2 linked regions of the Stieleria sp. JC731 genome follow. The protein of the gene in region 1 interacts with the protein of each later gene in a pairwise test. Links are inferred from orthologs where the notes say so. Each region holds a gene or a part of one and is shown in the gene's direction. Other genes may lie near its edges. The genes, in order: LOC67_RS06905 and rsfS.

Region 1 (15,381 bases):
GATTCGACAAACAGACGAAATCAAGCGGCCCGTTGACGGTCTTTCTTAGACGATATCTTGTGAGTGACACCAGGCTTGGGGTTCGTCCTCAATTCAAGCAGACGGACTAACGGCACCGCTTCGCCGACATTTGGCAATGAAAACGCCCCTTCGAAGTTGACGTTTATCCCGTTTCATCATGTCGCTCAGGCGGATCGAAATGATCGGTTGGATGATGACGGTTGCCAGCCCGATAAGCAGACCTACCAATCGGATAAAGCGATACCTTTTTGACGTGTCTGGTGACCGACAATGAATGTGAAAACGTTGCGAGTACTTTTCACTTTGGCTGCCTTAGGGTTTACCCAAGCTAGCGATGCCCGAGGCCAAGAAACATTCCAATCGCCCTCACTGATTCGCCTGCAGCAACAAGTCGATGCGCAAGCGTTTGAAATCGATCAGCTGAAGCAATTGCTGAATGAACAGCAGACCGCAACATCACTTCCCTTTGGAATCTTCCCTGACGACAGTGACACCGACTGCACACCAGGAAGCATCGCCCGCATCCCCTTGGTCATCCAACAGCCGGTCGAAGTCGATTGCGATGGCTTACTCGAATCCGGACCATCGCATCAGACGATTGATTTCTATTCGGACTTCAATAAAGGGTTCACGATCGTTCCCTTTGACAAACAAGCTCATCCCTTTCAGCTAAAAATCTGCAGCTGGATTCAGTTTCGACATCATGACTTCGAACAAGACATCACCTCGTGGACCGATCAATCGGGCACAACTCGTTCGGTTCGACACCGCAACGTATTTGACATCGAGCGTGCCCGTCTTGTGTTTAAAGGATATGCCGTCGACGAGCGTTTGACCTATTTCCTGCAGCTCGATGGCGACACAGATGGTTCACACACGGTTGACTTCATGGATTATTGGTGGGGATGGCAACTGACCGAAAACTTTCGAATTCAGATGGGCAAACGCAAAGTCCCCGGAAGCCGCCAGTGGATCATGTCGGCACGACGCACTCGCTTTGCCGACCGCCCGATGGCAAACGATTTCTTTCGACCTGATCGAACCGTCGGAATCTTCGGAATCGGAACGATTGGCGAGCGCTGCCAATACCAACTGATGGCCGGAGATGGCTATCGAAATGCAAATGTACCTAACTCACGCAGTGACGATCGCTTCGCATTTGCCGCCAGTAGCTACATCGATCCTTGGGGAGACTTTGGCGGGCAACTCGTCGATTTTGATCATTCCTGCACCCCACTGGTCCGAATTGGACATTCATTCGTCTATTCAAAACAAACGTCTGACCAAAGAGGTGTGCCACTGAGTGAAGCTGATTTCGTCCGGCTTTCTGACGGAACGCGTTTGACGCAAACCGGTGCGATCGGCCCCGGGGCGACGGTATCGAATTACGACATCTACATGTATGGAATTGATGCTGCGATCAAGTACATGGGCTGGAGCTTCGATTCTGAGATATATATGCGATGGATCGAAAGCTTGACCGCTGATCAACCTTTGCCGCAAAGCAGCCTGGAACAGCATGGCTTCTACGTCGAAGGCGGTCGGTTCCTGATACCCAAACGACTCGATGCGAACCTTCGATATTCGCAGGTTAGTGGGATGTTTGGAAACGGACTCGAATATGCAGTTGGCTTCAATTGGTATCCGCTGTCTGTCCCCCAAGTCAAAGTGACGTTCGATATTACAGAGTTAGACAGCAGCCCATTGCAAAGCACACCGAGTGATATTTTGGTCGGTGACGATGGAACGTTATTCCGGACACAGTTTCAGGCGGAGTATTAGGCCACAAATTCAGTAGGTCACTTCGTAAAAAATCCTGACCTGAAATCCTCACCCGAGCCGCGCGGCACCTGGTTGTGCTGTACAACTTAGGCTTTGGAGAGGACAACGATGGCGAAGAAGAAAAAAGCGGCGGCGTCAAAAGCTTGGTTCAAACCTCGGTTCACAGGTCAACGGCTCTGCTTTACTGGCAAGCCTGGCGGCTACGGCGACTCTCGAGCGGATTTCGAATCATGGGCTCGTGATGAAGGCGCCGAGATCGAAAAGACCATCAACGATAAAGTTGACCAGCTAGTCGTGCTAGAAAAAGGCGCGACCGCCGGGACCGTCAAAAAAGCGGCTGCCCTGAATAACAAGGGCGCGGCGATCGTCACCATCAGCGAATCTGACTTTCGCGAAGCGTTCGTTCCTGACGAAGACGAAATCGTTGCACTCGTCGCCGCCGGTGACCTAGGTCGCCAGCGATTGCAGGAATTGTTTCAACGCAGCCATAGCTATTATTATGGGAAAGGCGAATCGATCGACCTGACATCGACCAATCTTCGTGGTGCAGACCTTGTCGACTTAAACCTTCGCCCAGTCAAGCTTGATGGGGCCGACTTGCGTGAGTCGCATCTCAAAACGCTCGAAACGGGTATTCTTCGCAGTGTTCGCATGGACAAAGCACATGGCGAGCACTTTCGACCATCCGGGATGACGAACTGCTCCTGCAAAGCCGCGAATCTGCCACATATGTTCGTCGGATACCAAACCTACGGCAACAAACAAGATCTCAGTGACTGTGATTTCACAGGCGCGAATCTGGACGACTCCTACTTTGGCTACGTTAAAGTCATCCGCACGACCTTCAAAAGGGCCATCCTGACGGAAGCAGACTTCCCAAGCGCCAGCCTTACCGAAGTCGACTTCACCTCGGCTGACCTCAGCCAATCCGAACTTACGAATGTCACAATCAAAGATTCAGCTTTTACCCGCGCAAAGCTGTGCCAGGTAAAGCTCTCACATTCGACGCTTACCAATGTCAATTGCCGCAATGCCGATTTTACGGGTGCCAGCCTGAACGGAACCGTCTTCAAAGACGTGGATCTGACCGGTGCAAAGTTTGGCGACACATTGTTATTTGGCACCAAGTTCGAAGGCACCACCGACATTTCGAAAGCCAAGGGACTGCAACTGCCAACGATAACCGCAGTCAAAACCGGCAAGGCATGTCGTGACCTCTCGGCGATCGTCAATAAAGCGGATGCGATTTCGATCACCGGTGCGGTTCAATTGAAAAGCGGCGTCGTTCAAATTGAAATCGACAAAGGCAATTACTATCGGTCGGACTTCGTTTCCAAATTCTCTATCGAGATCGACGGTTCGACGATTAGCGATACCACCTATCTCAAAACCTTTACGAATGCTTTGAAGCACGCGGGTGAGAACTGGGGACATGGCGAACTGAGGTTCGAAACCATCAAAGTCAAGTCTTCCAAAAGTGCTGTGAAAGGCAAAGCATTGCAGGAAGCTGTCATCGCAGCACTCGCCGAAGTGTTTGATACCGATATCCCTTCCGATGACGACCTCAAAGCAGCAAAGAAAAAGTCGCAGGCCAAGTCAGATCAGATCAAGCAGGACTTGCTCGATGAAATCCGTGGCGGCAAAGCCGGTGTCGCAGCATTCAACGCCCGCGACAATCAAGTTCTTGTCGACAAGAAACAAAACCAGCTTCGGAATGAAGACTTCTCATCGGCAAAGCTAGCCGGATTATCGGCCGAAAGCTTTGATTTTCAAGGAAGCAAATTCAATTCAGCAGCCCTACGCAAAGCAGATCTGCAGTGGGCGAAGCTGAAGAAAACCGATTTCAGTGCTGCTGACCTGCGAGATGCAAACTTGAAAGGTGCCGTCGCAACCGAAGCGACCTTCAGTCTTGCAAAACTGCAGAAAGCAAATCTCGAGTGGTGCACGCTCGACAAAGCTAACTTTGAAGGCGCCGATCTCACCGGAGCAAACTTGGCGGACGCTAGCTTGAAGGGCACTCAGTTTGCCAATGCCAAACTTAAAGATGTGACTTGGGAAGACAATGTCTTTGACGAAAAGACAGCCTTCCCCAATGGTTTTGAAATCCCTGAGACATTGAAGTTTGCCGGTATCGGCATTGACCCGCGCATTGCCGAAGCGTTGCCGTCAATCGATGAAGAAGTCATCGACTTTGATAGTTTCATGGATCGGTTGAAGCTGACGGTTGACAAATCCCGTTTGTCCAAATCCATGAAAATGCTCAAGGCGGATCGCTTTGAATTGTTTTCTGAAGTCTCCGATGAAGCATTTCGTGGTGTCGTCAAAAGCCAAACCGATGCCTCGCTCGTCTATTCATGCCAACTGACGTCGGCAGGCGAATTCACCTGTTGCACACAAAACCTAAACCCTTGCGGCGGGCTGCGTGGTGCGTTGTGCAAACACCTGTTGGTTCTAATCGTTGGCTTGACCAAAGGTGGAATGCTTGATGCAAATAAAGCGGCAACATGGGCGCATACCAGCTTGGGTAAAAAACCCGAGCTAGACAAAGACCAAATGTCGGAGGTCTTGCTAAAGTACAAAGGTGCCGAGGCGGGAGAAGTCGACTGGCGTCCGATGGAAACGATCCCCGAAGATTACTATGCGTTCTAATTGATGTCAGAAGTCGACGAAATCGTGCAAACGATCAGCCACCTCCAGCGGCTGTTCGAAGATTTGGCCATTCGCGGGTTGCGGACTTGTGGTGCCGAACACTTAACAGTTCTTCGAAATCTATGCGATGAGCTAAACGGGATCGGCGCGAAGTACCTGGGCAACAGTATCGATGAATTGATTCGATCGATCGAAAACGACGATCGTGCCGCTGCGTCAAAGCTATTGCGTGCCCAATCGACCCTTCGTACGTTCGAGCGAGTCCTTACACTACAAGTTGCTCAGCAGTTACTCGTCAGCAGCACTGTTTCAAATCAGCACTGCTAATCAGTAGCGGAGAGCAAGTCGAGTCATGAGCAAAAAGAAGAAAGGCAAAAAGCACCTCTTGTCCGGCAAGACTGTTGCCTTCTTTGGACAGTTTTCTGACTGGCCCAGATACCATGGTGGCAGCCCTTGCGAAGTTGTCAAACGCCTCGGTGCATCCGTCTGCACGGACGTCGACAGCTCATTGGACTTTCTTGTCATCGGCGACGGACGTCAAAAAGGTCGAGCAACGGCGATTCGCAAAGCGATCAAACTAAATTCCAAGGACGAAGGCAGTATCGAAATCCTTGATGAGCCTGCGTTTCGCGATCTCGTCCGCTTGGACATGGCCGAAAAACGTTTTGCATTTTGTGGCGGTTTCGATTGCTGTCCACAAGACTTCGACGCAAAGCTGCTTTCCCAGATGGTCGAAGCGGTTGGTGCGATCGTCCAGCCAGAAATCGATGAATCGCTTGACTATCTTGTCGTTGGCAACCGTCGCGCCAAAGGGAAATCCGCCGCACAGCGTGCGGCGACAGAACTTAAAGACGCAGGAGCATCGATTGCCATTATCGATGAAGAAGGATTCTTGGAACTGGTGCGACAAGAGATGCCCAAAGAATCGGACGAGATGTCCTTCCCGACGTTCGTTGGCAATCTCTACAGTGTTGTCAACGAAAAGAAGATCCAACGTGCAATGAAGATGTTGCAGTCGGAGAGCTTTCAGCTGTACTCGATCCTTGACGATCATCATCTAATCGGAGTCGTCAAAAGTCAGACGAGGGACGACATCGTCTATGTTCCGTACTTGGAAAACAATGGGCGGTACGGATGTACGACGACCGATCTGTCAGACTGCATGGGACTACAGGGAAGTCCCTGCAAACATCTTCTTGTACTGATGATCGGCTTGGTTCAAGCGGGTGAATTCGATTCAAAGTTGGCTTGGACATGGATTCGCGATGCCGGGAGACGCAGTCCCAAACGCGATCTCGAGTTCACGACAAAAATTTTGCTGCAATACAAAGGTGTCGTCGCCGGTGAAGTCGATTGGCGACCGACCGAAACGATTCCCGAAGATTACTATTCGTTGTAGCGACCGACGGAATCATGAAGCTGCCCCAAGATGATCGCCAAAAACTGCTACGACTCCTCGATGACGTAGCTAGTTCGATCGAAGAATTGCTGTTGACCGGACTGACAACGGCATCGAAGTCAACGCGTCAAACGCTTGATGTCTCGTTCCGCGAAGCGTCACGGATGCGATTGCTGCGACTGGGATCGACGCTGCGTGCTTCCAACGAAGAACTTGGCCGATTCACCGATAAAGACCCTCGTTTTTCAGCCAAACGTCTGACGTTTTTCTTGAATCGTGCCTGGATGTTGTGCCGCGGTCTTTCGCATGCTCTTGCTGAAAACGACGAAGACGAGTTTGACCGTTTACTCTGGGTACCTGCGACCGAACCGGTAAAGAAGCTGGAACTGGTCACGGTGGGTGTCTCGAAGAAAGAAGTCCAAAACGCCTACTGTGCCTTCGAGTTTCGTTTTCGAACGCTCTCCAAATCCGGCAAGCGGATCCCCAAGCATTATCGCTTAGTTTGGTCCTGCATTTTCCCAATCAAGCCCGGAACCGAGATCCCTGCCGAAGGCTTCTTGCATTTGCCCCAGCGGCAAAAGTTCAAAGCAAGCGACCTCATGGAAGGCAACAAGATCACGATTCAAAACTGTGCAGTCGCCGTTGACGATTTCGGAGGTGGACGGATCAGCCTGAACGAAAAGAGCACCGTCGAAACTGGCGAAGCATTTACCGATTGGGAGTCGCTTTTCCATTGGGATCTGGAATCAGCCATCAAACGCATTGAACAACATGAGACCAGCCCATTCGATCTAGACATCGAAATGCAAGAAGAAGTCATGTTCGATCAATGGACGATGGAAGCGAAAATCGATCAAGGTCGTGAGGGACAAAACGTCTACCCACTGTCCGCCAACGGCTTGCACCTCGACGCTGTCGTCTCGCAAGCGAACGAAGGCAAAGCCCTTCGAAAGAAACTCGATGGCTACCGAAAAAAGAAAACCAGACCAACGATCTTTGGGCTAATGCACTATGAAATGTGCCGACTGATCTTTCAACCACTCACCGTGTTCGAACCGGACGGCCCGGTCCATCTGATGATTTCTGAAGATAAAATCGATCGCGCCGCATTGCTACAAACACTGAAGTTCACTTGACGCTAGAGCCATGGCAAAGAAAAAGACTGTAAAGAAGAAGGCCGCATCACGAAGCGGTACAACACAGCCTGCGAAGTCAACCGAACAAGTTCGTGAACCTGCCGAAGTTCGCTATGCGGATCAGATCGAATCCCTCATTCAAAATGATCAGACGACACCGCCAAGGGCCTGGCGACTATCACCGCGTGCTGTCCTCGATTACATCGTTGGTGGTAAAACGCTAAAAGCGACCATCAATGGCAAGTCGCAGCAGGTCGAAATCACGCGGAAGTTCTTCGGCGACGATTCGATCGTTGAACGGGCGATCGTCACACTGGCTTCGGAAAGGGCGCTGCTTTTAGTCGGCGAGCCAGGAACCGGAAAAAGCTGGCTTTCGGAACACTTGGCTGCCGCGATCAGTGGCAATTCGACACTGACCATACAAGGGACCGCCGGAACCACCGAGGAGCATATCAAGTACTCCTGGAACATCGCACGTGTGATTGCCGAAGGCCCTACGCCCAATAACTTGATCCCATCACCGACCATGGTGGCGATGCACTCCGGCGGTTTGCTCCGTTTCGAAGAAGTCACCCGTTGTGTACCGGATGTGCAGGATTCCCTCGTTTCGATCCTTTCGGACAAAGCGATCGCGGTACCGGAATTGCCGGATGCGAATATGGTTTGGGCCAAACCCGGCTTTAACGTCATCGCAACGGCCAACTCACGTGACCAAGGTGTGAACGAATTGTCTGCGGCGCTAAAGCGTCGTTTCAATTACATCCACATTCCGATCGTCGCCGATCAGAAAACCGAAGTCGAGATCGTCCAACAGCGTTCGGCAGAATTGATTCAGCAGTACGAACTGCCCGTCCAAATCAGTCCACCCATTATCAAAATGCTGGCGACGGTCTTCCGTGAAATCCGCAACGGAAAATCATCCGAAGGTGTCAGCGTCAAACAGCCCACCACCACCCTTTCGACGGCCGAAGCGATCGGATGCGCACTTGACGCCGCATTGCACGCCAGGTTCTTTGGCTCAGGCAAAGTGAACCCCGGCGACATCGCCCGAAACATGATCGGGTCGATTGTCAAAGAAGACACCGCCGACTTAGCCGTTCTGAAGGAGTACGTCACGATCGTTGCTAAAAAACGTGCGCGTAGTGACAAGGCTTGGCAAGAATTTCATGACGCGATCGTTTCGCAGCTGAACTAATTCGCAACGCAATTTGTCTCGATCAGTTGCCTGTTTGCTCACGAGACAACCGAAACAAAGGTTTCTTATGTCGATCAGCGAATTTGAATCTGCTGCCGATCAGATCGAAGTCGATGTCCAGGCCGTAGCAAGGCTTGTCGATTCGGTACTTTCCGCAGATCTCTATTGGTTTCCGGTTCGTCACCATTCGCCATCGGTCGCGAAGCACCTGGAGATGGCGATCCATGCGCGAAAGCCAAAGTTGATCTTCATCGAAGGTCCTGCCGAAGCCAACTCGCTGATTCCTTTCATAGTCGATAGCCAATCAAAACCGCCGATCGCGATTTATTCGTCCTATCGCGATGACGATAACGTGCTCGGTTTGGCCGGAGTCGCTAGCCCGGCCGAGGACATCCCGCCTCGGTTTTCGTGCTGGTACCCGCTGCTCAGCTATTCGCCCGAGTACGTCGCGATGTTGGCCGCGAAAAAGGTCGGTGCTGAAGTCCGCTTCATGGACCTGCCACACCATGCATTGTTGACTCCAGCGGATCAATTCATTGAACATCCGCAGGAACCTGTCGAACAAGAAGCTGACGAATCAAAGCCAGTGATTCCAAAGCAGGTGATCCAACGGGAAGACGAAAGCCTCTTTGTCGAAAGCAGCTTCTATCAGCAACTCGCAAAAGCGGCGGGCTACAAAACATGGGCCGAAGCCTGGGATACGCTATTCGAATCGCGTGATTGGAAAGATGACGTCGAAGCGTTCCGACTTGAGATGGCGACGTTTTGTGCAGCCGTGCGATCGACGACGAGTCCCGATCGCATCGCCACGGACGGAACCTTGCCACGCGAACGATTCATGATGCAAACGATTCGTGAAACCTTAAAAAGCCAAAAGCTGAAACCTCGCGACGCGATGGTGGTCTGTGGTGGATTCCACCTTTTCCTCGACCAAAATGATGATCAACCACCACCGGTCCAACCCGAAGGCACTCTTTACAGCACAGTCGTTCCATATTCGTTTTTTCGTGTATCCGAATTGTCCGGATACGCCGCAGGCAACCGAGCACCCCAGTTTTATCAGTCGATGTGGGAACTGACGAAGTCGGAACAACTCGATGACCTGCTTGCACAGTATGTCGTCGCGGTCCTCAACCGGGCTCGCCGCAGTGGCGAAAGCGTTTCTTCGGCCGACGCAATTTCGGTAAGCCAGCATGCGCGGATGCTGGCACAGCTTCGCGGCCGTCCAGTTCCCATTCTCGATGACATCCAAGACGCATTGGTGACGTGTTGTTGCAAAGGCAATCCGCAAGATGAAGGGACGCAGCTTTTAAAGGCGATCGACTTCGTCAACATCGGAACCAAGGTTGGGCGGGTCACGGCAAAGCTAGGTCGATTGCCGATCGTCAATGACTTTTACAGTCAGATCGATGACCTGCAGCTCGACGAAGTGATGGGAAAAGAGAAACAGCTCACCGTTTCGCTGGATAAACGTGACAAGCAAGACGAACGACGAAGTGTATTGCTGCATCGACTGTGTTTTCTAGAGATCCCACTTGTCAAACAGATCGATGCCCCGAATACGGAATTTGCGACAGGCACACTTTTTAAAGAAAGGTGGTCGCTGAAATGGAATCCAAAGGTCGAACCGACGTTGGTCGAACAAAACCTTTATGGAGATTCGATCGAAGCGGCCGTATTGGCGAAATTGCATGAAGAAGTCGCACGCGATGAAGGCCATGCGGGGCGAACTTGTGGCCATCTCCGTCGATCGATCGAGATGGATTTACCCAACTTGGTCGCTGAAGTGCAGGTCGCTTGCGGTGACGCAATCGATTCGGATTCTCGCTTTGTTTCGTTGACAACGGCGCTCGGCCACCTGCTTGTCATTGATCGCTTTGCAACCTATCGAAACCTCCGACGTGATGAACTGCAGGAACTGATAGTCCTGGCATTTGACCGTGCTTGCTTCTCAATCACGGACGTCTGCAACGTTCCGGAAGATCAACAACCACCAGTCATTGATGCGTTGCTCTCGTTAGCCGACATCATGCTGAAGAGCGAAGGAGATCAATTCAGTCGTGATCTTTTCGCAGAAAACGTCCGCAGTGCCGCAGAAGAATCGACGGTCCCATTCTTAAGAGGTGCCTTTCTGGGGATGCTGACGGAGATCCGTTCGCTACCCGCCCAAGAACTCGCCAATGAGATTTCTGCGTACGCCTCAGCGGCCCCTGAGCAGATGATACACGCAGGCGACTTCCTTGACGGAGTGATGAGTGTTTCTCGGACTTCGATCATGCTCGGCGCGGACTCGTTGGTTTCTTCGATAGACGACTTGCTAAAAGCCGCTGACTGGGACACGTTCTTGATCATGATTCCAAAAATGCGTGCCGCATTCGAAAGACTGCATCCGGCACAGACCGACACATTGGCGCTTCGCGTCGCCACCTCCTACGGACTCGCCGAAGAAGCATCTTCGTTGACGGAACTGAACACTTCGCTCGAAGCGGCGGCGTTGATCGCAAGCATCGATTCCGAGGTAGCAAAGATCATGACCCGTTGGAACTTCTAAGCATCGGAATTGGAGCACTGAAATTTCAATGAGTATCAACCCAGACGATCACCATACGCTGGCACGTTGGCGGCTCGTACTCGGACGCGCCGCCGAGTCTCATTCGATCACGTGCGAGGGAGACGATCAGTGCGCGAGGATTGAGCAGCTTGTCGGTTTTCTATTTGACGAGCCTTCAGATCCTGCTCAATCCCGCGGTCGTTCAAAGACTCGGCAGGGAGGACTCGGCAAAGGCCGTGCTTTGACCGTTCCCGAATGGGTCGACCACGTCGCCGAACTGTTTCCCCACAGTGCAAAAGAGATCCTTGAAAAAGAGTTGGTACAACGACGTGGGATCTCAGAACTACTCGATCAACCAAAACTATTGGAAAAGATCGAACCGAATATGGAACTGGTTAAAACGCTGCTCACTCACAAAGATCTACTAAACCCCAAAACTCGGATCCTAGCTAGGAAGATTATCGACAAGGTTGTCCAAGAGCTTAAAGAGAAGATGAAGGTTCAAGTCGAGGCGGCGATTACCGGAGCGATACGTCGCGACAAGCATTCGCCACGTCGTGTTTTTCGCAACCTCGATTTGCCAATGACGCTGCGGCGAAACCTAAAGAACTACGATTCGAAAAGCGGACGACTACTTGTCGACCAACTCTTTTTCTTTGCTGCGGAACGCAACAAACGCCCATGGCACATTATCGTGACCGTCGACCAGTCGGGATCGATGTTGGACTCCGCAATTTTCTCTGCCGTGATGGCTTCTATCTTTGCCGAATTACCCGCCGTGAAAACCTCGTTGGTGCTATTTGACACCGACATTGTGGATCTGTCTGACCAAGTCGGTCAGCCCGTTGACGTTTTACTTTCGATTCAACTTGGCGGCGGTACTGACATCACACAAGCCTTGCAGTATTCGCACCAACTGGTTCGTGAACCGGCAAAATCAATTGTCGTTCTGATTACAGATTTTTACGAAGGTCGCGCAGAGAATGACCTTGTCCGACAAACCCGGGCGATGGCCGATTCGGGTATCCGTATGATCGGTCTGGGAGCATTGGGCTATAACGCGCGACCGGAATACAACCGTTCAACGGCACGCAAATGCCGCAAGGCAGGGATGGACATCCTCTCGTGCACGCCAGAGAAGCTGGCCGAATGCATGGGGCAGATCATCCGAAGCTGACTGCGAATCGAAGAAATCGCAATCGACATTAACCAGTGTAGTGGATCTTGTTAAAGATCCTGCAGAAGCTAATCCATCATTCCAGGATCTTTAACAAAATCCACTACGCCAAGATCCGCCTTGCATCTATTTTGCGATCGACTTGTTTGCAGACGATCAGTTTCGCATCTTAATAAAGCCGGATGCGAACTTTCCGGCCGCTTCAAAGACTTCCACAGGAATAACAGCGTTCGCTTCGACTTGCCCAGACTTGATTTCAACGGTCCAACCCACCGGTGGAGTCGCAGGAAACTCTGGCAACTGAAATCCCTGGGGTGAGATTTCGCTGATAAGTTGGCTGGCGAAGGTTGCCGTGCCAGACGGACTCCAGTAGCCAACAAATTGTGGGCTTGAAGGCAACATTGCGGAGGTCGTTTTGATGTATTCACTTTCGGATAGCGATGCACTCTTCCCATCCGATTCCCATGCAGCAACCAGCATGTCGGGACTTGTGTAGCCAATCAAAACTGTTTTGGCATCCACCGCCCCGGCATACATCACCAGTTCATTCGCGCCGAACATCTTGACCATCATCGCGTTCACCATCGCTTTTTGCTCAGGCGGAACTTGTGTCATCTGATCGAATGGCATTGTGATTTTCAGAGCACGATGGCCTTGTAGTGTTACCTCTTCGACATTGATTCCATCCAGAAATGGAATGTCCGCACCCTCCATCTTGGCTTCCAATTCGTTCCAGTAGCTCACGTAGTCATCGAGATACTGATTCGCATCAGGCACAACCATTGTGACCGCCGCTTTTCCGTAGACGGGCGTTCCTGGTTCACCAACACCCAACACAAACGCCATCCCGTCAAAACTCTTGAAATACTTTTTGGACAGCTCGATCATTTGGTCGATCTGCGTGGGCGTCATGTTGTAGACCTGCGGCATCGAACGCATCATCACAGCTGACAGATCCAGCATTTTCTTGAACCCGCCTTCGGGAATCGTCGCCCCAACGGCAACGACGAATGGACCATCTGGAATCCCTGGCAACAGATCTTTTCGACTGTCCGGAATGTCTTTCAGCAACGATGCAAATTGACTGGTAGGCTTCACCCAAAGATTCTTCGTCACACGAAGTGAACTCGACTCATCAATGCGAAGCGTAACCGAGAAGGCATCGAGTTCTTCACGCATGTAGGTAAACATGTTGTCATACATGCGCAACCCGGCCAACGCAGGATTGTCTTCACCAGCTTGCTCCGCAAAGACTCGCATCATTTCACGCAGACCTTGCTGCGCGGCAACCGTGACTTCCTCTAAACCGTGCGTTGTCATCAACAGCGCGATGTCATACTCATTTTCAGGTTGTGCGATTTCGCTACCGGAGGAAACTTCGTACTTCAGTACCTTCTCTAATGCGAACCGGTCTTCGGTCTGAGCGACAATCGCATGCGTTCCCTTCTTGGCTAGGCATAGCTTTTTGCCATTGAAGAGCCCTTCCGTGATCCCTGATTCGTTGGAAGCATTTTCGAGCTGCCCTTTCAGTCCGTCGTAGTCATTTACTGGAACAACTACAACGATTGAGACATGTCGTTCATCCGGGTTCTCCGCTGGCAAGAATGCCACCACAGTGGTTCCCGTCGTATCCAACGTTTTCGCGACATCGGGTTGTGTTGCCATCATGCCTAGGAAACTTGGGATCGGCAGCTGCATACGCTGTCCCAAAGTTTGAATTTTTGAATCCAAAGCCTGTGCATCAGACACGGCAATGTATCCGTAGGCATCGCCAGGAATCTGTTTCGTAATCTCCGCAGCATCGAGGGATGCCGACGCCATGAGGCAAAGCAGCGAAGCAAAGCATACGCCTCTCATAGTTTTTCTCCAAAGCATGGTGGTGGGGGAGGGATCATCAAGTTTACAGCACCCCGCTAGCTGCCAGGTATGTATGGACCCCAGATGGACATTCATGAAAGGCCGAAACGGCAGCCCCGCCGATCGCAAATTCCAGTCATTTTTCGCATCTTTGATGCCCTAACAGCCTGTCAATTCTCCATTGGCGCCCTTCACTGCCTCTGAAGGCAGCTTTCTTTTTCGCTGGTATTGTGGTCCTCCAAGGCGACTTTCAGAGAGATCAACCGACATAGCAGACGCGAGCGTCGATATTTGACGTCGCATTGCCGATCCCAGCAAAACTTTCTTGTCAGGGAATGATGGCGGTCTGTAAGAACCCATGAACATTCCGGTAGATGCCTTTGCGTCTCTTCATCCTTACTCAGCCCCTCAACACATCACGACGGTTAATGAATCGCGATAAATTCAGCTCGATCGGACTCCTCGTACTTCGCCTTGCCTTCGGTTGCTTTATGCTCGTCCATGGATGGCAAAAGCTTTCCGGCTTCAGCGAAATGTCCGGTGGCTTTCCTGATCCACTTGGTGTGGGAAATCAGCTGAGCTTGGTCATGGCCATCGGTGCCGAGTTCGGGTGTTCTCTTTTGTTGCTGGTCGGGCTTGGAACACGCCTGGCGGTGATCCCCTTGGGCTTCACGATGATTATCGCGTTGTTCGTCGTCCATGGGGCGGATCCGTGGCAAAAGAAAGAGCTTGCCGCATGCTACCTAGCCGTCTACATCACACTCTTCCTAACTGGTCCGGGACCACTCTCGATCGATGATCTGATCCGACGCCGACGTACTGCGACGAAAAGCAGTTAGAATTGCCGAAGTAAGATGCTCACGTTTGGCCGAATCACCTTTGGACCTTCGTGCCATTGCGTTCAATCGCCCCAACCTGCCGCGTCTACTCGGCGTGTCGGGATACTTCGAAAAACAGCAGCGAGATGTCCGCCAACGCCAGTTCCTCACCATGCTTGTCCGAGAAGGCTTCGACTGAATTCGTCATCACGCCGCGATGGCGAATCTTGACTGTCTTTTGCGCTGCGATCTTGGTCACCTTGATATCGCCAGAACGATCGATCGCTGACGAACCGCCAACGTATGAAGTCACCGCTCCGCCGGCTAAACTGGAACTTCCCGCCTTCTACACCAAGTATCTTAGCGCGGGCGGATACCCGATCGTCAGCTCGAGCGTCGTCAGTGACTTCGCTTTAAAAGAGGCGGCGTACTTGATTGATATGATGCTTGCCGAACGCCCCGACCTTCGGCAAGCAATGATCGAGAGCGGGTCAAGGTTGATCGTGATGGGGTATTCAGAAATGACCACCGACATTCCTGAATACGCAAACCTTTCGCCAAAGGATTACTGGGACGCTCGGGCACGCGGACTGGGTGGATCTCGACGGCAAGCTGTATGCTCATGCGGCGAAGAAAACTTGCTTGCCTATCGTGGTGACCCTTACCGAACCGAAAACATTCTGATTCACGAGTTCGCGCACAACATTCACTATCGCGGCCTCGTCAACATCGATGACACGTTCGATGATCGTTTAAAAGCGACCTATGATCGTGCCATGGCAGCCGGCCTTTGGGC
Region 2 (15,395 bases), on another replicon or contig:
GGCTAATCCAAAAATCGCGTTGGAACGAAGCGTTTGTGAAATGAGGCTAATGCAATGAGATCGCTTCTTGCAGTGGGCGAAGAACGTTGCCGACCAAGAACTCGTCAATCAGGTCTCGGCCGAGGGCAGCCAATCGTGAAAACTCGGTATGAAACGCCTCATTGGGACCGAGGCTATCGAAACGGCGCACGGTCATGTAGACGCTTAATTGGTCTTCGCTGTATTCACCTGTTCTGACTTGATAGGCTGTCGTGCGTGATTCGAAACTGACGCGGCACTGTGTTCGACATTCCTCATCCAGAGAAAACTGAATCGAAGGCTCGTTGGAGAGAACCTTGCCGTACGGTTGGCTGATCAGTTTTTCTAGCGCCGGTGCCACGCCGATCGCTTGAGTAAGAATCTCGTTATGGTTGCCGCGATACCCAAAGTCGAAGCCGAACATCACGCTCAACGATTCACAGTCCAGCGGAGTAATCGATAACTCGTATGGCACCAATTCCAAGATGGTGCGATGCAGTTCGAACGCGGACTCGATCGACTCGGGGTTGACCGTTCCACTGTTCAGTCGGCGTGGTTCGGACGAAACCCAGCGATAGGCACCACGTTCTTTTTCTTCTTCGAGAACGTATTCGGACTTTTCCCGAGAATAGAAGTTTGCCATCTCGGGAAATCGGCGGCGGACCTGTTCAAAAAAGTGCAACACGGATTCACGGTTCTGTGGCAAATCCAATTCGGTAGCCAAGTTCATGTTGATGTAAAAGTCATCGCTGAACATGCCGTAATCACTCATAAGCAAACATTTGTCCTTGGGGGCAATTCCGATAGTTGGAATCGGTTCCAGGTGAATTGTTGGGGGAAAGGGCGATTGCCGATCGACACTTTGGCTATTTGGCAATCGCAGTATTACATCGCGAGCAAAGCACCGTTTGGCAAATCACCATTGATGAAGGCACGGTGTAGCAACGCGAGGCACTCTGCTACTTCGCAAACACTTTGATGTCATCGAATGCATCCAAGTCGTCGAATGATCCAACTCCAATCCGCCCATTGGAGAACGTTTTGTCGACAACTTGCATGTGTGGTTTTTCCATGTCGTCGAAATAGATGCTGATTTCGCCCGTTTCGACGTCACGGATCAGTTTGACTTGGTGCCACTGGTCGTCCCATGGTGTGCGTTTCTCATTTTTAGTCAAAGGCGCTCGGGGAGCTTCGTTGACGATCATGATTTGACCACTCGCAGGGTCCGGCTTTGCCCCGAGGTGTACATAGTAAAAATGCTGGTCGTCTTTGTAGTTGAAGAAGACACAGCAGTCGCGGTGGTTCCCGGTGTCTTTGGTGCTTTTAACTCGGAAGGTGAGTTCAAAACTTCCCAGTGAAAGATCCTTGATCAGCGCCACGTGATGAGGGCTACGAACCGGTGGCTTGTATTCACTTTCACGAGCGGTGATCTCAATCGCCATGGAGCCGTGCTGAGCGTTGTGGTTCCACGTTTTGGGGTCGAGAAACTCCCAACGTGATGTCCCGGACTCGAAATCCTCGCTGAACTTTTCAGTCAACGCCTTGTCTGGTGACTGACCATACAAAGACGTGTGGGGGGCGAGGGTGGGGAAAAGCAATGCGACCACATAGCCGAACTTGGCCACGGATCGAAAATGTAGTTGTGAGACCATGGCTCTGTTTGGACGAGGGGATCGGTCGTTCAGTGGTTCGCGGTTATGCGGTGTTCGCACCACCGGTTCTGCCAACAGAAGCAAACGTCATGGCGAAAAAAACAGCGGTGTCCCGCGAAACCCGTTCGGCAGTGCCCAACGTGACCGGGTCACGTAGTATAGACCAGCTCGCGCACGCGAACCATGAGCCAACGCCCGTGGTAAACGAGGGATTTTGAGGCTTCATCGGAGGTCCAGGTGCTTCGTTCGATATGAAAATACGGGTTCGGGTCATCAGCCGAGGGGCGTTCGCCCCGGTTATTGCGCTGGAACCGTGGCTAACGCCATACGCTAATCCTGAAATCGAGTTTGAACGAAGCACTAGCCATCCTGAGGTACCGTTTCGGCCGGCCACACGACTTTGATTATTGGGCTTTTTCGTATACTTTCGCTGGAACACATCGCCAATTTGCACGGATCGGTCAATGAACACGCTTGCGACGGACACCACGAAGTTACTCGGACGATTCGGACTGCGTGAATTTCGCAAAGGACAATCGGAAGTCATCGAGGCGGTCGCCGACGGACACGACGTGATGTGTGTGATGCCAACTGGCGGTGGGAAAAGTCTGTGCTATCAGCTTCCTTCGTTGGCTCGCGACGGAGTCACGATCGTTGTTTCGCCCCTGATCGCACTGATGAAAGACCAGGTCGACGGTTTACGACAACTGGGAATCCCCGCCGATCTGATCAATTCGACGCTCGACCTGCGACAACAGCAGGATGTCATGGACTCGATGAAACGAGGTGAGCTGAAACTCGTTTACATCGCTCCGGAAAGATTGCGCAACGGTCAGTTTGTAGAAACGCTTGGGCATTGCAATGTCAGCCTGCTAGCGATCGACGAGGCCCACTGTGTAAGCGAATGGGGGCACGATTTTCGACCGGACTATGCGCGTTTGGGGAAGATGCGCAAAAAGTACCTGGGGAATGTTCAGACGATCGCTCTGACGGCGACAGCGACGGAAGCTGTGCGAGAAGATATTTGCTCGATTTTGGAGTTAGAGTCTCCAAAAATTTTCGTCAAAGGGTTCGCCAGGACCAACCTGTTTCTCGAAGTCCAGCAGAGCAAAGGTGAAGCTGAGAAACAGGAGCAGCTGCTGAAGTTCATCAAGTCGCAATCCGGTACCGGAATCATCTATGCGGCGACACGACGCAACTGCGAATCTGTTGGTGAGTGGCTGCCTGAAAAGTTACGTCGTCCGGTAGGCGTCTACCATGGCGGTATGGAATCCGAGCAGAGGCGGATCATTCAGGAAAAGTTTATGGCTGGCGATTTGGCTGCCATCGTCGCGACCAACGCGTTTGGCATGGGGATCGACAAGGCGGACATTCGATACGTCGTCCACTACAACATGCCGGGCACGCTAGAAGCCTATTATCAGGAAGCCGGTCGTGCAGGACGCGACGGTCTGGAAAGTGCCTGCAAGCTGTTGTTTTCCTACAGCGACCGATACACGCAAGAATACTTTATCGAGAACCGGTATCCGTCCAAAGAGATCGTTCAAAAGGTCTACGAATACCTTTTGTCACGTCCCGAAGATCCGATCGAACTGACATTGGAACAGGTCCGCGATGCGGTTGGGGCAGAAAGCGCTGAATCGGTTGGCATGTCGGAGTCTCTGCTTGCGAAAGCCGGTGTGCTGCGGCGATTGGATAGCAGTCAGAATCAATTGATGCTGCGAATCGACAGTCAAACGCCCACGATGCTTGACTACCTTCCACGCGAAGCCAAGACGCGGCGGAAAGTGATGAAAGCCATCGAGCAATTCGTTGGCAAACGTCGATTCGAAGACGTCTTTGTTCGGCCGGATCGTTTGATGAAGCAGGCCGACGTCAGCCGTGACCAGTTGATGCGAACGTTGCGTGAGCTGAAACGTATGAAGGGATTTGATTATGTGCCTCCATTCCGAGGCCGTGCGGTCCATTTCATCCAGCGTGACGTGCCCTTCGAGATGGTCAAAATCGACTTCGAAGAATTGGCTCGCCGGAAAGCGGCTGAGTATGGAAAGCTGGACGCCGTGATCGGATTTGCCCGCAGCGGAGGCTGCCGCCAACGTGTGATCCTGGATTACTTTGGCGACCCAGACAGCAAGAATTGTGGCAAATGTGATCGTTGCTGTGTCGGCCAATCGCAGGCTTCCGGCAAAACACTGCAAGTCGACGATGCTGACGCCAAGGCGATCTTGTGCGGTGTCCGTGTGATTCTAAGTGGTTTTACCCGAATGCACGGTCGCTTTGGCAAAACGATGATCGCGCAGATGCTGTGCGGTTCGCAGAACAAAAAGATGGCTCAGTGGAAACTGAACCGGCTGAGCACCTATGGCATGCTTTCAGAAATGAAGCAAAGCCAATTGTGCAAGGTGATCGACGCTTTGATCGAACATGGAATGGCGGTTCAACGAGAGGTGGACCAGCGACGCCCGACAGTTGAAATCAGCGATTTCGGCAAGGAAGTGATGCACCTACGCACCGCGTTGCCCCCTTCGTTTTTTGCATCGCTGAGCAAAAGCCTGGCGAAGTCCTTGGTGATCGCTTCACGACATATCGAAGCTGCTGATGTTGGTGAGCCAAGCGATTCAGCCAGTGCTTTGGAGTCAGCCAGTGCTTTGGATACAAGCGATGCCGAGTTTGATGACACCGACGATGCTGCTACTGAGCCCAGCAGCGCTGATGCAAGTGAAACAACTGTGCCAGAGACGAATTCGGCCGCAAGTCCGGCTACCAATATTGACGAAGCCGGTGAGCCTGCTGTGTCTAGCGGGATCAGTATTTCGCTTGATGATCTGACAAGTCCGGAGCAGAAGCTTTCCCAGGTGGTCGCCGATGCGCTGAAGCGATGGCGTCGCCGAACGTCAGCCGCGTTAGGGTTGCCAGCGTTCCGTGTATTGAGCAACGCGACGGTGCAACGCCTTTCGGAAATTCGTCCGGCATCGAGCAGCGAACTCGAAGAGATCTCCGGCATCGGGCCTTCGACGATGGAGCAACACGGTTACGACATCCTTGAAGTGATTCGTTCGAGCGAAAGCGAACATCTGTCTTTGCAGCCGGAGCAAGGTGATGATCCCGTGGCGACGGGTCGTGAATCGTCGGGAGCCGCTGCTGGCATCGTCGACCGTTTAAAGTCTGAGTCGGAAGTGGAAGAGCATCATCCGGTCAGTCGTGCTGAACCAGCGGATAGCAGCGTGGCGACTGGCGCCCAGTCATTATTGGAGCAGCCATCATTGGAGCAGACATCAATCGAGAACGTGAGTGATCGAGATGCCTACTGGACTTGGCGTCTGTTCACCGAAGGGTTCAGTTTTGACGAGGTGTGCGAGATTCGTCACTTGGGGAGGGCCGATGTCGACACACATTTGTCACAAGCGGAATCTGCCGGGCGTCGAGTGCTGCCAAATTGGCGTCTGTGAGCCGGATTCGGTTTTTCGTCGAAATTGATACAATCGTAACGTCACTCGTTGAATCACGACGGAATGTGCCCCCAACAGTAGCTGACCCCTGCGGAACCCCGACCCATGTTTTGACACGCCGTTAAACTGGCACTAGGCGGTAATCGTGTTTGAGCGTTGGAAAATGGCATCGGGTTTGCTGACCCGAACCAAGTCCGCAAGGTCTGCCACGAATGTCCGTTGGAGTCTGTCCGTCGGAGTCGTTCGTTGCTCGACACAAAGCCTGATGAACCGGAACAAAGATCAAAGGATCAATACCGCTTCAGCAGGTTGGACGTGACCGCCCGCTAGGATCTTCACAAACGTTCCGATCAATGCAAGGTCGCATTCGGGGCTCGAACAGTGTTAGCGGCATCATCTGTACTACTTAAAATCTGCGTCCGCTACGGAACGCATCGCACTTAAAACAAATCACTTATGGAAAATCGTCGCGAAGAACCGGAAGCAAAAAGCGATCCACCACGTCGAAACAGCGGTTTGTTGATCGCGTTGGTGATCTTGGCGGCTTTCGCGATCCTGTTTTGGAGAACCGAGGACAACGGGTCTCGGGTTAAATACAGCTTCTTTCGGAACGAACTGCTAACCAAGCGTAACGTCGAGTCCGTCAGCATCGGCGCTGGGCGCGTCTACGGTACGTTTAAAACCGAACCGACCGCACCGCCCGTGATCAAAGACGGTCGCGAAGTCTACGAAAAGGATGACGACGGCAACCCGGTTAAGCTGCAAAAGAAGTTCTTTGTCAATCGGTCGCTCGATTCCGAATCGGCTGCCCGTCTCGAAGAAGACTTGGCGAAGGCAAATGTTCCATTCGAATATCGTGATCGCGACAACTCGCGAGAGATGTTCCAGCTGCTGATCTTCGTCGGATTGCCCATCTTACTGCTGCTGTTTGTCTTCATGATGATCCGTCGAACACGGAACGACATCATGGGCGGTGGCTTTCTGTCGGGGTTCGGCAAAAGTCCGGCGAAACGATTTGAAGCCAACGAAAGGACCGTTACGTTCAGCGATGTCGCCGGATTGGAAGGCGTGAAGGCTGACCTGCAAGAGATCGTCGACTATCTAAAAACGCCCGATAAGTTCCAAAAGCTGGGTGGGCGAGTTCCCAAAGGCGTCTTGCTGAACGGACCTCCCGGAACCGGTAAGACTCTGTTGGCTCGTGCTGTGGCTGGTGAAGCCGAAGTGCCGTTTTATTCGGTCAACGGTAGCGAGTTCATTCAGATGTTCGTCGGCGTCGGTGCCAGCCGTGTTCGTGACTTGTTCCAAACGGCAAAGCAAAACAGTCCAGGCATTATTTTCATCGACGAAATCGACGCGGTCGGGCGCCAGCGTGGTGCCGGGCTTGGCGGTGGCCATGATGAGCGTGAGCAAACGTTGAATCAGATTCTCGGCGAAATGGATGGGTTCACGCCTAGCCAAGCTGTCATTGTGATTGCCGCGACCAACCGGCCTGACGTTTTGGACCCCGCACTTTTGCGTCCAGGGCGATTTGACCGTCACATCACCGTGAACCGTCCGACCATGAAGGGCCGTGAAGAGATTTTCAAAGTTCACGTCCGTGACGTCCCGCTTGCCGACGATGTCAAACTGGATCGTCTGGCTGCCGGCACGATTGGTCTGACCGGTGCCGATATTCAGAACATGGTCAACGAAGCAGCTCTGTGGGCCGCTCGTAATGACAAGAAAGAAGTCGATATGGATGACTTCGACTACGCCCGTGACAAAATCCTGATGGGAGCCAAACGCGAAGAAGTTTTGCGTGGCATCGAAAAGGAAAAAACGGCGTACCACGAGGCCGGGCATACACTGACCGCGTGGCACCTCGACGGCGCTCACACTGTTCACAAAGTCACCATCGTTCCGCGTGGTCGAGCACTCGGGGTGACGCAGTATGTGCCAAACGAAGACCGACTAAACGTCAGCAAGAAAGAACTTGAGCACCAGCTGATCGTTCTTTTGGGAGGCCGCGCGGCCGAAAAGATCATCTACGACGAACCAACTGTCGGTGCAGAAAACGACATCGAACGCGCCACCGGCATCGCTCGGCGAATGGTGACCACGTGGGGGATGAGTCCTAAGCTTGGTCCCGTTTGCTACAAAACGAGCGACGAAGATCCGTTCTTGGGCCGCGAAATGCACCAGCAGCGGCAGTTCAGCGAGCATACGCAGGAACTGATCGACGAAGAGGTGTCGCGAATTTTGTTGGAGGCCGATCAGCGTGCCGAGCAACTGCTTCGCGAGCATCGTTCCGATTTGGACAAAATTGCGCAAGAGTTGGTCGAGCAAGAGGAGCTGGACGAAGAGCAGATCACAACTTTGATCGGCGAATCGATCCAGCGGAAAATGAAGTCGCAAGACTGCGAACCCGAAGGTGTGGTTTCATCGCCCGAAGTCAATGACGCGGGAATTTCCAACCCGGTGATCAACCGCGACGAATGAGTGACACCCAGCCGGTAAAGTCCGATGTCGCTTCGGCTGCTAAGAAAGCGGTCAAGCTTGGGTTTGGACGATCGACACACGTTTTGGTGATCTGCATGGATCGCAAAACCGGGAAATGTTGCAAGGGCGATGCGATGAATGAGGCGTGGAAGCACCTCAAGTCGCGTTGCAAAGAATTGCGGAAGAAAGGGCAGTCACCGGTTTTGCGCATCAAGTCAGCTTGCCTGGATATCTGCAAGGCTGGGCCGATCATCGGCGTGTTGCCCGATGATGTCTGGTACGGCTTCTGTACTCCGAAAGTGATTGATCGCATCTTTGACGAGCATCTTGCTCAGGGGCAGGTGGTCAAAGAGTTTGTTATCGCTTCGAAGGCGGTTTCAAATTAGGCAGTTTGGCATCAACGCGGGGCATCAATCATTGGTGCCTAGGCTCGCAAGGCCGATGGCAGCGAAGCGATTGCTTTCGATGCTTTGACACATTCACGAGTCGTTTGCGCATCAAAAACCGCCGTGCAGTCAGGGCTGCACGACGGAGTGTTTGGTGTCCGGATTGGTTGCTAGCTCGATTAGCCAGCCATTCGGGAAATGCGGTTGCCCGGTTGCGCGATTTCGTTCGCGTTGGGCTGATAGCGATATTGCATAAGGTAGGCGTCTTCGACGGTGTCGTCGTAAAAATCACGTAGGACACTGATCGCTCGGAATCCGAGGGACTTGAAGAACAGTTGTGCTTCAAGATTGGTTTCGCGTACTTCGAGCATGATTCGGTTACGTCGCTCGTGAGAGAGCTTTCCGAATAGCTTGCTGCACATTGCGTTTCCGACACCATCACGTCGGTGGTCGGGGTGAACCGCAAAGTTCAGGATGTGCAGCCGGTTCTTGTGCAATTCGTAGATCATGAATCCTACGATTTCATCATCCTTTTCGGCGACCATGCCAATGCAGTTTCGTTGGCGAAGGCAGCGAATAAAGTCATCTTCGTTCCAAGCGAATTCGAAGCATGCTTTTTCAATACCGAGGACTGATGGCATATCGCGGCGAATCATCCAACGAATATGTACACAGACCGGGGTTTCTTTGGCTTGTTTCACTTCTGGTCTCCTTTCCAGCGAGACGATTACCCCGGCCAGCGCTCCGAAATGCGCGGGGAATCGAATTTAATCCGTCAACCAAACCAGCAAATCGTCCCGTTCATCGTGCCGTTTGCCGTTCTCACGGGAAAATAGCAGACGGTCCAGAGTGAACCAATACGGATTAGGCTTACTTTCCTGGCTGACCGAGATCAGTCGTCGTCGGTGGAATTCTGTCACGTCGTTTCGTACGGTGGTCAGGTGTAATCGACCGACTGGTCCGTACGAGCGTCGCTCATGTGGGGCGGTGTTATTCAACTGGCATGTCGATTTGCCGCCAAGTGAAAAATGAGTTGAAAACAGGAAAAGATTTCGTCAACTCAACGCAGCTTGCCAAAGCCCTAAAGCCGGGTTCTGGATGAAGTAGTAATCGCTGCCGTCGACATCTTTGTGCCATCCATCGGTCAGTTTCGAAGGGTTGTAGCGGGCCATCAATTCGTTGATGTCGCCAGGGGTATATCCGACGGAACTGATTTCATCGGCGGTCAGTTTTCCTGCCGCGTAAACGACTTCAAAACGGTTTTCCGAGGAACCGTGAACCAAGTGGGCTGCGGCGGATGGGTTGGCCGCGAGATCTTCGTTCGTTTCGACCAGACCGACGATTTCGCTTTTGGTCAGGTAACCATAACGACGGATCAGTCGGTCAATTTCGTGGTCCTCGCCAAATTCTTCGACCGCTGGGCCAAGTATGGTCAGCCGACCGCCGTCTGCGATCGCTAGCCTTGTCCGGTAGATCGCCTTGTTACCCAGCCAGGTGCTTTTAAATTCACTCGGATCGAGATAGGCGACAATGTGCTCAGGTGGCTTTTCGAGGTGTGTGATGTTGACCTGATGCGATAACTCGGCAGCTTTGAAGAAAGTTTCGTGATCGTCGCCAATATAAAGGCCGCGAGTGTGCAGGCTGCCGTCTGGCATTTGCTGGATGACCGTCAGTGCGTACAGCAACGGCAGTTCCTTGCAGAACTGGTCCTGAGCGTAGTTAAGGATCTGGCGAAGCGGTGTGTTGGCTCGCCCCAGTGTTTGTTCGATACCGTAGACGGCACTTAAGTAATGACTTTCGTTGATCCCTTCGGCGCCGCCGGTGCCAACGAAAATGTTCTTGTTGTAGTTCGCCATCCCGATGACTTCGTGAGGAACGACCTGACCGATCGAAAAGATCAAGTCGTGTCCACCGTCACGCAGCAATTTATTGACCTGAGCTTGCCAGGGTCGGTTGTACAGCCCGTCGGTTACTTTTGCGACGTACTCAGCAGGGACCGTCCCCAGCGTTACGACATCGTCACGCCAGCGGTGAGGACGAAACAGGTCCAGCGGTACCCCAGGAAACATGTGTGACAGCTGTTCCGGCTTCATCGGGCTGTGTGTTCCCAAGGCCGGCATGATGTCCTTGATCGCATCGCCGAGCATCTCGTAGCACAGCGAGGTGATCTCACCGGCGCGGCTGAAAAATCGCGTATGGTCGGGCGGCAGCAGCAAAGCTTTCTTGGGGGCACCGATTTTTTCAAACGTTTCGCGCAAGGCTTCGCGAAGGTCGTCACTGGTCAACGAGGTCGACGCACTGCCGGTTTCAAAATAAGTCGTCATTAGGCGAGGTGGGGAAGGGCTGCGGAAGCGGATAGGGCAATGGAAAGGATAAGAACACAGCAATGTAGCAGCCAGTAGGGATCCGGTACCGCGAGCCGGCATGGTCCTTTGGCAACTCCGCGTGATTGAGATCTGCCCTGGGAGTTGGACTCTGGTGATATTGGCCTCTGGGAGTTCGATTGACTTTGTCAGGGCAGGTTTGCTACCCCAGGGGCTGGAATCTTCCTCGGAACCTATGGCAATCTCGGATGAAAAGCTCTGTTACAAGCCCGATGCAACGATTAATTGCGGTCCTCGCCGTGATCGGTTTGGTTGTTTCAGCTTCCCAGCGGACGCTCGCCCAAGAACCGGAAATTCCGTTGTGGCAGATGGGCATTGCAACCTTTCCCGGTAAAGCCCCAGCGACGGAGGGAGCCACGTTGTCCGGTAGTGTTCAGGCACCGCCAACCGATGTACCGACAACCGCCGTTCCGTCATCCGAAGTCGCGACCGTCAGTGCAAATCTTCCGGTACCGATTCCCGAGTCGATGATGGATTTGCCATTGGTCGATCCAGGAAACTTGGTCGCAGATGGGCCGGCCTCGGAGTTGCCGATCGGCAGTGCGATCGAATCAGGGCAGACCGCGGAGGAAATGCCTTTGGCGGAAGAGTCGATGTCGTGGTACCAGGTTCCCTGGCAATGGGTGACACAAGGTTGGGTCAATCATGCCGAATTTGGGCTCGATGGTAGCAGCGGTAACTCTAAAACGTTGGCGTTGCAAACGGGTCTGGAAATGAAACGCAAGACGGATCAATACACATTGGCTTTGGATTTCGACTATCGCAAAGCGACCAATCGTGGCGTCACAACAGAAGACAACGGACGCTACAACTTGGATTATGATCGGATGTTTAAAAGTTCGCGTTGGTCAGCGTTTGGCAAGTTCGGCGCGGAGTGGGATCAGTTCAAAGCGTTCGATCTGCGTCTGAATATGAACGGCGGTGTGGGCTATTACTTTTTACGGAGTGATTCGGCCACCTTTGCGACTCGGTTTGGTGCCGGTGCGTCGAAGGAGTTCGGTGCCCCGGATGATGATTGGAAGCCGGAAGCTGTCTTTGGGACCGAGGGTGAGTTTCAAGTCAACAAACGCAACAAGATCAAAGGCAAGCTTGAATATTTTCCTGCTTGGGAAGATTTCTCCGACTATCGGTTGGTCGCCGATGCGGCATGGGAGATCTTGCTGGATGAGGCTGAGAACTTGTCATTGAAACTTGCCGTCACCGATCGCTACGACAGCACCCCTCAGGGGGCTCGTCCCAATGACGTCTACTATTCGATGCTGTTGTTGATCAAGTTTTAACAGCGAGCCTTGTTGAAGCTTTGACGATTGAAATAGAAAAGGCCAACACCAGTTTCTGAAAACTTGTGTTGGCCTTTCGCGTTAGTTTCTGATCAGCAGCTACTCGGGGCTAGATCAATTCAGTTTCGCCCGGCACGGCAAAGCTTGGCTCAGGAAGCTCGCTGTCGTAGCTGAGGTTTTCTGGGAACAGGCTGAGCTTGGATTCTTCGGTCAAGAATTTCCAGTCGACCTTCTTCCCGGTGTAGGCTGCGATTCGTCCAAGGACCGCGGTCATTGAGCTGTCGGCGGTTTCTTTTAGTTCGACGATTGGCTCGCCGGCTCGGATCGAATCGACAAGGTCTTTGTGTTCTTGGCGATAGGCATCTTGGATGTTGCCTTTCATCGACCAGATTTCATTGCCGTCTTTGTCATAGATCATCGCCCCGCCGTTGCTGCCGAGGATCGTAGCGGTACCGTTGGATCCGAAGATGCGGTTACCGACTTCGGACTGTGTTCCGCGGATTTGGCGACACATGAACGAGACTTGTCGGTCGCCTGAGTAGGTGTAGTCGACGGACATGTTGTCCCACATCTCGCTGTCGTCGGGGCGAGTGAATCGTCCGCCACCGGCGTAGGCCGATTCCGGTGGTCCACCCATGACCCAGTTCATCACGTCGACGTTGTGAACGGCTTGCTCGGCAATCTGATCGCCAGACAACCAAATAAAGTGCATCCAGTTGTAGATCTGATACTGGGCATCAGTCATGCCTTCCTTGCGTGGGCGATACCAGATGCCGGTGCTGCAATAGCGGGCGGTCATGTTGATAACGTCGCCGATCGCACCTTCATGGATTCGTTGGATCGCTTCGACGTAATTGGTTTGACGTCGATACTGAGTCCCGGTGACGATTGCGGTTCCTGATTCCTTGGCCAAGTTATGGGCTACCAAGCAAGTTCGGTAACCTTCTGGGTCAACACAAGATGGCTTTTCCGCGAAAACGTGTTTGCCTGCTTGGACTGCCTCAAGGACGTAGTAGGGGCGAAAGCCAGGAGGTGTTGTCATCAACACCAAGTCGATTCCGGGATCATCAAGGATGCGTTTATAGGCATCTAGCCCGACGTAGTTCTTGCTGGAACTGACATCGACTTTTTCACCAAAGGTTTTAGCAAGACGCGGCAAGATGCCTTCGTGCTTTGCCGGATCGATATCCGCAGTGGCGACAAGTTTGATGTTGTCGTTGATCGTCATCGTGTCGTTGAGCGCACCGCTACCACGACCACCAAGCCCAACGATCCCAATTCGCAACATTTCTGTGTTTGCCGCGGCTGGTTCTGCTGAGTGGACCGCCGGGGCATGAAGTGCAGTGGCGCCGATACCGGAGGCGACAGCCGAACCTTTTACCAAGAATTCGCGTCGAGTAGGCGAGTTGTTGGTGTCAGGCGTCGGTTTGTTTGACGGTTCAAAGCGATCTTGCATTGCGAGAGATTCCTAGGCAGTGAAATTGGCGGGAATTGGTGTGGTTAATACAGGCTCACACCAGATCGTAAATGGAGGGAGGAACTCGCATTCTACTCCGCTGCGCCAGTAGCGTGTACGACAACTTGGGCCGTCAGAACCCAACAATCGGTTCTTTGTCAGTGAGCGGTAATCACACCCCGTGGGCAGCTATTGCGCTCGCGAAATCATCAGCTGATCCGGTGATGCTATTGGCGAATGATCCCACAGAGTGGTGTGGATTGGGCAAAGGTTGCGCTGCTGCGAAGCGACATTGGCCATGGTCATCAGCCAGCGAGCGACCTGGTCGAATCGATCACCTTTCGTGTGTGTGGTAGCAGATCCACCGATCCAGTGGGGGAAACGCCTCAATTGGCCTGTCGGAAAACTCTGGCGAAACTACATTGGTGCGTTCGCAAATCGGCCGTATGAAAAATGACGCGAGTCCGCCGCTGCCAGTCGAGTGAAGAAGTCGAGGTGTAGGTCAGTCCAGCTGTGCGAGCCGTCGTTTCCCCTTAATGACACCGGCCATAAAACTGATAAACTTTTGAAATGACAGAACAACAACCAACCAAATCAACCAATCCGATGGTCGCCCCTTCGCGAGCCATCCGTCCTCGCGGTATCGAATACAGCCGCAAACTTGCTGCTGCCGCAGCCACTGTCGCGCTCGATAACAAGGCGCAGGACGTTACTGTGATCGATGTCTGTGGCCAATCTGCCGAGTTTGACTTGTTTGTCATCGCGACCGGCCAGAGTCGTCGTCAATTGCACGCGATCAGCGAACAAATCGATGATGCCCTGGAAAAGGGGCTCGGTGATAAACGCTATGGGATCGAAGGCTATGACGAGAGCCATTGGATCGTTCTGGACTATGGCAGTGTTGTCATTCACCTATTCGACGAAGAGACTCGCGAGTTCTACGACTTGGAATCCCTGTGGGCGGACGGAACGCCGATCCCACTAGCAGACCTTGGCGTCAAAGCTGATCAGTAGGTCAGTGCCCTAGCGCCCCGATCACTCGAGCGTCGATCAACCCTTTTATCGCGACCGGGATCTGGGTCGCTAATGGTTTTCTGGACTAACGATGCACATTCCCCAATTGCTTTCTCAGCGTTTCGCAGACGCCATCTCTCAATGCCCCTTCGCTGACAAAATTGATGACGTTCAGCGTTTTTCGGGGATGATTCGAATCGCGGGGAATCCCAAGTTTGGTGACTACCAAGCCAACTTTGCGATGCCGATCAGCAAGCTCGTCGGTGGATTGAATCCGCGTGACGTTGCGCAGCAAATTGTCGACTTGGTCAAGATTGATGACCTTTGCGATCCACCCGAGGTTGCCGGCCCAGGTTTTATCAACCTGAAGTTGCGCGATGACTATATCGCCGCGAAGATGACGTCGATGCTGGACGACCCACGATGCTTGGTCGATTCGGTCGAGGATCCTAAGAAGATCCTAATTGACTATTCGTCACCCAACGTTGCCAAGCCGATGCACGTCGGGCACATCCGAACCACGGTAATTGGTGACTGCCTTGCCAAGACGCTTTCGTTCATCGGGCATGAGGTCATCACGGACAATCACTTGGGTGACTGGGGCACACAGTTCGGGATGATCATCTATGGCTACAAGCACTTCGGCGATCCCGATGTGGTTGCCGCCGATCCGGTGCCTGAACTTGCAAAGCTGTATCGGTTGGTCCATCAGCTGATGTCGTACCACAAGGCCGTCGATTCCCTCCCGCGACTGCGTGAGCAGATTGATGCGTTTGGTCAGCAGGTAGATGAAGCAAAATCCAAAGCCGCTTCGGCGGAAGGCAAGGAAGCGAAGAAACTGCGTAAGCTTGCCGATTCGTTGGGCAAGAAGATCTCGGCATGCAAGGAAAGTTTGACGAAAGCTGAGGCGACGATTCAAGAGATCGAGTCAGACCCCGATGCGAAGAAACGCGCCGACCAGCATGCGCAAATCGCGACGGCAGTATTGGAAGAAACATCCAAGTTGCACGCCGGTGATGAAGAGAATAAGCGACTTTGGGAGCAGTTCCTGCCGTACTGTAAGGACGAGATCAATCGTGTTTACAAGCGTTTGAATGTCAGCTTTGACCACACACTTGGTGAGTCGTTCTATCACCCAATGTTGCGGGCCACGGTCGATGATTTGCAAGATCGAGGGTTGGCCAAGGAAAGTGACGGCGCGATCTGTGTCTTCTTGGATCAGTTCGACGCACCGATGATCATTCAAAAACGCGACGGAGCGTTTTTGTATGCGACCAC

The links.
Region 2: the proteins of LOC67_RS06905 (region 1) and rsfS interact in binary tests that used the Escherichia coli proteins (3 or more experiments, as listed by UniProt). The link is inferred for Stieleria sp. JC731 from one-to-one orthologs.

Annotation. Positions count from the first base shown.
Region 1 is NZ_JAJKFQ010000002.1:291,113-306,493, forward strand. The notes cover bases 6,111-9,089. They hold LOC67_RS06905 (ATP-binding protein), read left to right. Parts: upstream 6,111-6,997; coding sequence 6,998-8,182; downstream 8,183-9,089. Other genes in these bases: LOC67_RS06900 (hypothetical protein), read left to right, coding at 6,111-6,987; LOC67_RS06910 (DUF5682 family protein), read left to right, coding at 8,250-9,089. Also shown: porin, read left to right, coding at 292-1,803; pentapeptide repeat-containing protein, read left to right, coding at 1,912-4,452; hypothetical protein, read left to right, coding at 4,456-4,779; hypothetical protein, read left to right, coding at 4,805-5,851; more of hypothetical protein, read left to right, coding at 5,866-6,110; more of DUF5682 family protein, read left to right, coding at 9,090-10,733; VWA domain-containing protein, read left to right, coding at 10,762-11,910; hypothetical protein, read right to left, coding at 12,067-13,767; DoxX family protein, read left to right, coding at 14,196-14,606; hypothetical protein, read left to right, coding at 14,813-15,381.
Region 2 is NZ_JAJKFQ010000005.1:1,041,632-1,057,026, forward strand. The notes cover bases 12,403-15,395. They hold rsfS (ribosome silencing factor), read left to right. Parts: upstream 12,403-13,673; coding sequence 13,674-14,117; downstream 14,118-15,395. Other genes in these bases: LOC67_RS14870 (Gfo/Idh/MocA family oxidoreductase), read right to left, coding at 12,403-13,103; argS (arginine--tRNA ligase), read left to right, coding at 14,209-15,395. Outside these bases: hypothetical protein, read right to left, coding at 47-790; hypothetical protein, read right to left, coding at 978-1,670; ATP-dependent DNA helicase RecQ, read left to right, coding at 2,135-5,119; ATP-dependent zinc metalloprotease FtsH, read left to right, coding at 5,576-7,597; (2Fe-2S) ferredoxin domain-containing protein, read left to right, coding at 7,594-7,983; rimI (ribosomal protein S18-alanine N-acetyltransferase), read right to left, coding at 8,163-8,639; lactate racemase domain-containing protein, read right to left, coding at 9,039-10,307; DUF481 domain-containing protein, read left to right, coding at 10,556-11,647; more of Gfo/Idh/MocA family oxidoreductase, read right to left, coding at 11,757-12,402. UniProt on the Escherichia coli protein: Functions as a ribosomal silencing factor. Interacts with ribosomal protein uL14 (rplN), blocking formation of intersubunit bridge B8.